DNA from 3 places in the Fictibacillus halophilus genome. Region 1 is predicted to be linked to each of the others. Evidence: riboswitches for the same ligand, from Rfam matches in the RefSeq annotation. Region 1 holds a riboswitch; each other region holds the start of a gene.

What was found. A riboswitch is a leader RNA that binds a small molecule or an ion and turns the genes downstream of it on or off. The one in region 1 is predicted to bind cyclic di-AMP.
Region 2: linked by a shared signal. The riboswitch ahead of I5J82_RS03250 (hypothetical protein) and the one ahead of I5J82_RS07730 (APC family permease) in region 1 are both predicted to bind cyclic di-AMP.
Region 3: linked by a shared signal. The riboswitch ahead of I5J82_RS12375 (dicarboxylate/amino acid:cation symporter) and the one ahead of I5J82_RS07730 (APC family permease) in region 1 are both predicted to bind cyclic di-AMP.

What each region holds. Positions count from the first base shown of each region.
Region 1 covers NZ_JAEACF010000001.1:1,492,570-1,495,847, forward strand. The annotation lists gene I5J82_RS07730 (APC family permease) at 1-1,534, opposite strand, end outside; cyclic di-AMP (ydaO/yuaA leader) riboswitch at 1,666-1,808, opposite strand; gene I5J82_RS07735 (hypothetical protein) at 1,959-2,114, shown strand; gene modB (molybdate ABC transporter permease subunit) at 2,146-2,805, opposite strand; gene I5J82_RS07745 (MetQ/NlpA family ABC transporter substrate-binding protein) at 3,122-3,278, opposite strand, start outside.
Region 2 covers NZ_JAEACF010000001.1:610,585-613,862, forward strand. The annotation lists gene I5J82_RS03240 (MFS transporter) at 1-558, shown strand, start outside; gene I5J82_RS03245 (hypothetical protein) at 610-858, shown strand; cyclic di-AMP (ydaO/yuaA leader) riboswitch at 1,139-1,279, shown strand; cyclic di-AMP (ydaO/yuaA leader) riboswitch at 1,334-1,485, shown strand; gene I5J82_RS03250 (hypothetical protein) at 1,720-2,133, shown strand; gene I5J82_RS03255 (hypothetical protein) at 2,155-2,292, shown strand; gene I5J82_RS03260 (HPr family phosphocarrier protein) at 2,364-2,636, shown strand; gene kdpF (K(+)-transporting ATPase subunit F) at 2,778-2,843, shown strand; gene kdpA (potassium-transporting ATPase subunit KdpA) at 2,886-3,278, shown strand, end outside.
Region 3 covers NZ_JAEACF010000001.1:2,379,514-2,382,791, reverse strand. The annotation lists gene I5J82_RS12385 (ABC transporter ATP-binding protein) at 1-430, shown strand, start outside; gene I5J82_RS12380 (hypothetical protein) at 456-650, opposite strand; cyclic di-AMP (ydaO/yuaA leader) riboswitch at 828-993, shown strand; gene I5J82_RS12375 (dicarboxylate/amino acid:cation symporter) at 1,157-2,392, shown strand; gene I5J82_RS12370 (hypothetical protein) at 2,547-3,236, shown strand; gene I5J82_RS12365 (DNA-3-methyladenine glycosylase) at 3,233-3,278, opposite strand, start outside.

The DNA of each region.
Region 1 (3,278 bases):
CCCGTTCGAATGCTACATACACTGCAATAATTTGATCAGGGTTAAGAGATTTTGCATATTTCAACGAGTTCTCCACCACATGTGTCATTCCAGCAACCGGTAAGATCATGACATTCCCTTTTATATCTGGAGACACTTCACATGTCGTTAACCTCAATTGATCACCAACTGCATCGTAATGTTTCTTTATTCGATGGAAGATCAATACGATAATTGGCAGGAAAATTAGGATTGACCAGACTTGAGAAAACTTTGTTAGAAAGAACATAATCGTGACGATGAAACTGATCAACGCACCAGTTGTATTAATGATGAATTTCGATACCCATCCAACTGGTTTTTCTCTTAACCATTTTACCATCATTCCAGATTGTGACAGCGTAAATGGAACGAAAACTCCGACAGCATATAACGGAATTAAGTGTTCTGTCTCAGCATGAAAAGCAATAATTAGCAGAATTGATGCAAGTCCGAGTATGATGATTCCATTCGAGTAACCTAATCGATCACCTCTTACTAAAAACATCCTAGGAATAAATTTATCTTTTGCCAAGTTTACTGCTAATAATGGAAACGCAGAATATCCAGTGTTTGCAGCAAGAATCAAAATTAATGCTGTAGTTCCCTGTATAAAGAAATACATAAAGTTTCGACCGAACGTTTCTTCTGCAATCTGAGAGACTACGGTCACCTCAGCTTTTGGTACAATACCATAGAAATACGCTAAGGTAACGATCCCAGAGAAGAGTATCGCTAATAGCGCTCCCATCATCATTAATGTTCGAGCTGCGTTAACAGGTGCCGGTTCTTTGAAGTTTGGAATTGCGTTTGAGATGGCTTCAACACCAGTTAAAGCAGAACTTCCTGAAGCAAATGCTCTTAGCAAAATGAAAAGAGAGATCCCAGCCACAGGTGTACCAATTGGTGTATGCAAGCTCTGAGATACATCCCCCGTTAAAATTTTATAAATGCCTACTGCTATCAAAATAAACAAAGCCAATACAAAGAGATAAACAGGATATGCTAAGATTGATGCTGATTCTGTAACTCCTCGTAAGTTCAGTAATGTAAGAAAAATGACAAATACGATTGCGATCTCAACGTTAAAATCGTGTAAAGCAGGGAATGCCGATGTAATCGCATCAGTACCCGCAGACACACTTACTGCTACGGTTAGTATGTAATCTACAAGCAAAGAACCCCCTGCAATTAACCCAGGATTTACTCCTAAGTTAGTCTTCGAAACAACATATGCCCCTCCTCCATGAGGGTAGGCGTAGATAATTTGTCTATAAGATAAAATAAGAGCAGTTAATAAAAACAGAACCCCTACTGCAATCGGAATAGAGTACCAAAAAGCAGCTGCACCTACGGTAATAAGTACGATTAAAATCTGTTCTGGACCATAAGCAACCGAAGATAATGCATCAGATGATAAAATAGCCAATGCTTTCGTTTTGTTAATCTTTTGTTCGCCTAATGCAGTCGACTTCAAAGGACGACCGATTAAGAAACGCTTAATTGATGTGAACATCATTCTCTCTCCGTCCATAATAGTATTCACTTTTAATGTTTACTAGAAGAAACATTTTTAACAAAAAAAGGCCGCAAGTCATCACGAAACTGACCTGCAGACCTTTAAACTTTAGGCTCCACAAGCTCCACCTTCCTTCTCATAAACGCTTACGGAGTTAGCTGTCGGATTCGGGCCTTTGAGTAGCCCTACCTTAAAGAAGGATTCACCCCAGGACTCTGTTCTGCAGTCCGTTCGGTTCCCCCGCACCATTTGGTTTAAGCGATTTAGAAATTTGAAACTTCACTAATAATACTCCCGTGATATAAAAAAGTAAATACTAATTTTTCTTGAATAGGCTGATCAAAATACGTACATATTGGTTATACATAGAAATAGTTAATAATTTGAACGTAACATTTCGTTAACAATAGGAGTTTTTTACATGGCTAAACAAAAGAATCCTTTATTCTCTGATGAGTACTTAACGAATCTCGCACAAGAGATAAATGAACAGTATGGTGATACAGAACAGGTACAAGAACGTGAAGATGCAGATGAACATGAGGATAAAATCACGGAGGAAGTAGAGGACGATTAAAAAAAGAACCCATTTTTTTCGGGTTCTTTCTTCAATAAGTCCTTATTCGATTAACAGCGATCAGCATGAGGAATGAAATCGCGATAACACTCCCTACCCACATCCAAGCAAGATCCATATTTCCAGATTCAATCGCGATATAGATGGCAGTGGATATCGTCTGTGTTTTTCCTGGTATGTTTCCGGCAAACATTAAAGTAGCACCAAACTCACCTAACGCGCGAGCAAAACTCAGAATAGCACCTGACGTGATTGCCCTAATAGATAGTGGAACAGAGATTTTCCGCAAAACATCCCACTCGTTCGCCCCGTCTACACGCGCTGCGTTCTCAATGTCTAAGTCAATTGATTCGAAACCCGCTTTTGCGGATTGATACATGAGTGGAAATGCAACAACTGCAGAAGCAATAACGGCTGCCCACCAAGTAAACATGATCGGTTGGTTAAAGAGCCACTCTACTAGCTGTCCTCCTGGACCATTTCGACCAAACAAAACAATTAACAAAAATCCTACCACCGTTGGGGGTAGTACGAGTGGAAGTAAGAATACTGTTTCAATCAACATTTTTCCTTTAAATTTCTGATGAGCCATGATTCTGCCCAAAAATATGCCTGCTAGAACCACAATTAATGAAGCTGTCACCGCTATACCGAGTGATAATGTGACAGGTGACCAAAAATCAGTTGCCATTTCCTTTTCCACCCGCTTAACACAATGATTATAATGCTGAATTTATCCGTCTTCATCATATCACATCAAACTTTGATGGAGATGAAAGATATTCGAAATTGTCGAACGGCCTTTATGTTTGAAATTAGACTCAATTCCTGTCTGAAACGACTTAATTGATGACGAATATGAACTAATTTTCCTCTTTAAGACTTAATTTTTCTTATTTAGACTTAATGTTGTATAAAGGTGCTCTCCCGCTGCCTAAGAAACCATCCATATATGAGAAAAGCTGCCTAGATGAGTGGATTCACCCATCTAGGCAGCTGATTATTCTTTACTCTTTAACAGCTAGAACTGAACCTTTGTATTCTTTATCAATAAAATCAGTAATCTCTTTCGAGTGAAGTACTTCTATCAACGTTTTAATAGATTTCTTCTCTTTGTCACCTTCACGCACTGTGATGATATTTGCGAATGGTGATTCAGATCCT
Region 2 (3,278 bases), 880 kb from region 1:
AATGGAGGATTGTCTGTTTTGCCGGCTTTTATCATGAAATATAAACTCGTTCCAGATAATTATGAGCAAATGATGATGTGGATGGGTGTTGTGTTTGGTGTATCCATACTTACAGGGAGTGTGTTAAGTTCGATGCTTGCTAAAAAGATTAGACTCTCGTATGCCATTGTTCTTGGTCTATTCGTTAGTGGGTTGTCACTTGGTTTATGCGCCATCGCGCCAAATGTTTTCTTCTTCTTTATTTTTACGGGATTGGCTGGGATTAGCATTCCTTTAATCAATATCGGAATCGGTGGCTGGTTACCTAAGATTGTAGATCCTAAAATGATGGGGCGTGTTCAAGGATGGATCACGCCAATCAATATGTTATCTCATACCATGACCCTCGGTTTAATCGCGGTATTTTTCCCGAAGTTTTTAACTGTTGAAATGCTGTTCTGGGTTGTTGGAGGATGTCTGATACTTGTTGGAGTTTTTTATATGTTCACCTTGCCAAAGTATGATACGGAAGATGATGAAAACAAAAAAGAGTTACAATTAGAAAAAATACCAGTCTAAAGGTGGAGTTTATGGCGAAGCCCTTTTATAATGAAAAGCGGAGGGGAAGCCATGGCAACATTTCAAAACGTACTATTCTGGTTTTTTTTAATCTTACCGATCATTCTATTCTTTGTAGCGATTGCGAGAACTTCATGGATTTTGATGCTTGTTAACCTTTTTTTAGCTTTGCCGATCATTTGGTTTGTGAGCTGGGTTACAGAAAGTTATGGAGCGGTCTTTGTAGTATTTGCAATTCATTTGTTCACAGGCGCTTGGCTTTGGACTAAAAGACAGAGATTGGATTTTAGATCGTTTTAACAAGGCTCTGCAAATTTATGTTTGCAGAGTTTTTTTATTTTGTATTAAAAACATTCAATTGCAGATATTAATTGTTAGAATATTAAAACATTTTTTTGTTTATAAAAATAATGAAAATCAATGAAAATCAATGAAAATAGTTGTAAGGGTTACAGGTTATGCATAAAGAAGGTTATTTTAAGAGATTTTGGAAATAAATATAGATATTTTAGTGTTTTTGGTTGATTTACAACAGTGGAAACCAGGAGTAATATAGTCCTTATCTTAAATCTTTAAATATTTTCCATGACCGCTGAATCCAATTTGGAACGGAGGAACCATCGGCAGTTTTTTAATTGCCAGGGGTGAAACTTATTAAGTCGGGCGACTTCTGCCGTCCGAACCCGTCAGCTAACTTCGTAAGCGTGGTAGGAGAGGGAAGGTGAATTTGAAAAAAATGTCGTTATAATTTAAAAAACTATGATTATTATATCATGCGTCTTTATCGCTTAATTCCTAACTTTAGGGAGCGGGGGAACCAACCGCAGGCTATCGTGTCTGCATGGGGTGAATCTCGAGTGATCGAGTAGGGCTACTCTCAAGCCCGAATCCGTCAGCTAACTCCGTAAGCGTTCAGAGAGAGGCAACAAATTTCGTGTGTTTACACGCTTATTCAAGTATGTGTAGAAGCCGCGAGAAGAGTTCCTCTTCCGCAGGCTTCTTTTTTGTTGTCTTTTTTTACACTATCAGAAATTATAGCTTGTTTGCACGATGATTTTCGACGTAGCAACAAGTTTAAGACGATAGTATAAGTGCAACTAAGGCTGACGTGAAAGGCTTGGCATCAGCCAAGTTTTCTTTAAGAAATGGAGGAAGTAAACGATGGCAATACCATCTGGAAACGTGCTCATCATGTTTCCTGACCAAGTTTCAGATGTATTTATTTCAAAACTAAGATTATGTGATGAATATCAATCTCTTGTTCTATGCGTTCCTAACCGAGAAGAGGCAGACAGACTTTCACAAGTTGGTTTTCAACATGTGTATGTCATGAATTATGGTGACAAACGTAAATTGATTGAAATGGTAGGGCCGTTTGTCCAAAAGATTATTGTCGTTGAATCAGGCTTTTTGGAATGCTGCCAAACGATCGAGCTCATTCGCAGCATCTATAACCTACCTGTTTATGTCATTAAATCAGACACAAGGTACATCACAAGAGTATACAAAGAACTAGGTGCCGACTACGTAATCTATAACAAAACAGGAAACATTCAATTCTTACTTTCTTCATAAAAGAAACGGAGGAATATAAAAATGAAAATGAGTCCGAGTGAAATTGAACAAATCTTATTAAAAGCCAAAAGAGAACAGTTGAATGCATATTACGCAAGTGTAATACAGCATAATCTCTCTAAATGGTCGATACAGGACACACTTCGCAACAAAGGTTAAAAAAATCTGAAGAGGGAGCTTTTGCCGCGTGCTCCCTCTAAATTCTTATCACTGATAGGCAGGGATAAATAATGGGAGCAGAGTCAGTTGTTTTATTGCCAAGACGGTTATCGATCGGACAGATCAATGAATTTGTCAATGCTGCTGGTTCTTTCGAGAGTGAGATCCTTTTCTATTACCAAGGAATACAAATTAATGCGAAAGGCTTGCTATCGGTCAATCTATTCTTTTTGTCACATTATTCAAGGAATCAAGATGAACCTATCACACTTAGAGTTGAAGGCTGCGATTCACAAGATGCCATAAAAAATTTATCACATATGTTATCGGGTTTTATTGAGTAGTTTACTAGTTAGGTAAGGAGGAAGATACATGTTAGATCTTTATATGGTTTTAACACTAGTCGTTTCATTTTTGCTTTATTTTAAATTTGTTTATTGGTGTGATCAAATCGCAGGAGGGGACAAGGAAAAATGATAATAACCATGATTGCAACTGGTGGCGTTTTTCTATATTTGGTTTATGCACTAATTAACCCTGAAAAGTTTTAACCGAACAACATATTAAAGGATTCATTTAGGAGGAACATGGTTATGGGAGTTTTACAAATTGCAATCGTGATCGTTTTATTGCTTCTGATCGTTAAACCGTTAGGAAGCTATATCTATCACGTGTTTTCAAACAAGGCTAATAAAACAGATAAAATTTTTGGTCCGATTGAGAAAATGATTTATTCCATATCCGGAATCAAAGAAAGACCGGGTATGACATGGAAAAAATATACGGTGTCATTATTACTTACGAATATCGTCTTGGTTGCAGTCGGATATGTCATCTTACGTCTGCAAAAACTGCTTCCGTTCAATCCGAGCAATATAGACAATATGGAACAAACCTTATCTTTTAACACGATTGTCAGTTTTATGACGAATACAAACCTGCAGCATTACAGTGGAGAAACTGGACTTTCTTATTTTTCTCAAATG
Region 3 (3,278 bases), 890 kb from region 1:
GACTGTTGAAAAGAATATCAAATTTGGCCTAACGAAAATGAATCGTAAACAGAAGCAATCGCGAATGGAAGAATTATTAGCTATTGTGGGTATGGAAGATTATGCTTCTCGTTATCCTTATGAATTGAGTGGTGGGCAGCAGCAGCGTGTTGCACTAGCAAGAGCTATGGCTCCAAACCCATCTTTGATCATGTTCGATGAGCCTTTTAGCAATCTCGATTCTAAGCTTCAATTACAGATTAGGGATGAACTACAGGAAATTCTTAAACGTACTGGAATCACTTCTATCTTTGTTACTCATGATGAAGAGGATGCTCGTGCTATAGGAGACCGAATCATACTAGTAAACGATGGGAAGATTCAAGATGAAGGACGTCCTGAAATGGTTTTGAAAAGGAATAAAGAAAAGTTATCGCTAGCATACGTTTAAACAAAAAACCGGGATATCCCGGTTTTTATTTTTTGAATTGAGTATCTAGTTTTCCGTTCATGTCGATTAAGAATCCGATTTCTCGTCCTAACAATTCACCCAGTTCTTTTGCTTTTTTTTCGCTTTCGTTCTTTATTTGTTCAATCGTAAGTTCACCTTTTAACTTGGATGCTCCAACGATAATACTTAATTCACCTTTTTCATAAAATACAATTTTCATTTACAATACCTCCCTGAAAAATAGAACCTTATACATCATTCGTTTTTTCTCACATGCTTATGGGGTAGAAGTGAGAATCTGGAAAAACATTCATCATGAAACAATTAATTGGAAGAAATAAGTATAGCAAGTTTCCTTGACATCATTTTATGTATGTTGATAACATTACAGTATATGATATATGATTCGCTGAATCCTGATGTTCTATTCGATTGAATATTCAGGAGCGGGGGAACCACATTATGGCTTCTAAGCCTTGGGATGAATTTGCGCGTAAGCAAAAGGGACAACTCTCAATTTCCTAATCCGACAGCTAACCTCGTAAGCGTTTTTGGAGAGAGAACTCTACACATGGGATAAGTCTATGTGTAGCTGTGTATTCCCACGGAAAATCCTCTCTATTTTCGGTGGGTTTTTATATGCAACAAATAGGGCATATATTAGTAATATTTCTCTTCAGTCACGAGTTAAATATTTTGAAAATTTAATAAAGGGGGTATTTTTTGATGAAATTATCTACAAAAATCTTGGTCGCTCTGGCACTTGGGGTAGTTGCAGGTCTTATTCTAAATTTAGCCTTTCCAGATGCATTTTCTGTGCTTGATAAATACGTATTCAAGCCAGTCGGAACGTTATTTTTAAATCTGATTAAAATGTTAGTCGTTCCGATTGTATTCTTTTCAATCGTACTTGGAACAGCAGGATTAGGTGATCCGAAGAAACTTGGAAGAGTAGGTGCCAAAACAGTCGGTTACTTTTTAGCAACAACTACAATCGCAATTATTATTGCTATGGCTTTAGCACTCATCTTTAAACCAGGTGTTGGGGACTTTGAAACAGAAGGTGCAAAGTTTGAGCAACAAGAAGCACCAGCAGTAACAGATACATTACTCAATATCATTCCTACTAATCCTATTCAAGCTATGGCTGAAGGTGATATGCTTCAAATTATCGCATTTTCAGTTTTTGTAGGATTCGCTCTAACGATGCTGGGTAGTAAAACAAAAGGGATTATGGATCTAATTGAACAAGGTAACGATATTATGATGTACCTTGTAAACGTGGTTATGAAGTTTGCTCCATATGGCGCATTTGCATTAATTGCTTCTGCTGTCGGAAGCCAAGGAATGGATGCCATTAAAGCAATGGGCTTATATATGAGTGTAGTTATTTTAGCTCTTTTCATTCACTCTGTTGTAGCCTATGGAGGTTCAATTGCTCTCTTAGCAAAGAAGAGCCCGATTTGGTTCTTTAAAGGCTTTGCACCAGCAATGTCAGTAGCATTCAGTACGTCAAGTTCGAATGCAACACTCCCAATCTCAATGAAAACAGCTCAAGAAAATCTGGGTGTTCGAAAATCAATCAGTGGTTTTGTTCAACCGCTTGGTGCAACAATTAACATGGATGGAACAGCCATCATGCAAGGTGTTGCAACGATTTTTATTGCGCAAGTATACGATGTTAATTTAGGTATTACAGAGATGCTTACTGTTATTTTAACTGCAGTGCTTGCTAGTATCGGTACAGCTGGTGTTCCTGGAGTTGGACTGATCATGTTAGCGATGGTATTGAACTCTGTAGGATTACCTGTTGAGGGTATTGCTTTAATCCTAGGTGTTGATAGACTTCTTGATATGCTAAGAACAGCTGTTAACATTACAGGTGATGCTGCATGTGCAGTAATCGTTGATAAAGGTGAAGACAAACATCTTGGAACTCGTGATCAAGAAGTTAGTGCGTAAATAAACACAATAAACGGCCGCAGGGGTTAAACCTCTGCGGCTTTTTTATATGCCGATTTCCCTAGTTTTTTAATGTTGAGTAAATAAATGTAAGCACTGGTGAAAAATCATGGTAAAATAAGAAGATACATAATGAGATTTCGGAGTGATCTTCTTGGAAAAATGGCTAGAGATATTAACACTTGCTGCAAAGATCATATGGGTACAGATTCAAACCGTTATTCATCCTATCATCGAGTTAACAGAGAGCGCGATGAACTCTTTTTGGTTTGTCTTTTCACTTACGATCATCGCAGGATACGTATTACTTAGGCTTGTACAGAACGCACTTACCTTCTATCAAGCTCATAATTTTATTCACAGAAAAATGATTAACGAACCCGCTAGTGATATTGAATTCACCTTATTTATGAAATCACTTTGGAAGAAAGATCGATCTAAAGGATTATTGGCCAATGCCAAATCGGCTAAGAGTAGATACCTTCAGTTCAATACTCAAGAACGTTTGTCACTACAGAACTACTTGCAGCATCGACTGAGATTTTTACGTACCAACCAGCCATTGTTCATCTTAGGCGCTGTTGTAATAGGATTGATTTCTAGTATTTCAGTGAATGTACTACCGATTGAGGTAGCTGCACTTACTGCGGAAAATGTATTAAAAACAGCACTTTTCATTCTTTCCTGGCTGTTGATTATGCAAGCTAAATACGTTTCTATGAAAAAACAAACGTATCATCACCTAGCATGGATGCAAGATACCAACCGAACAACCACGGTTGATTACATGCAGGAAGAAGATGTTACGGTTTCAACGAACAAAGAAAACAACCCTGCGTATTAACGTGATACGTAAGGGTTGTTTTTTATCCAGAACCGATAAGGA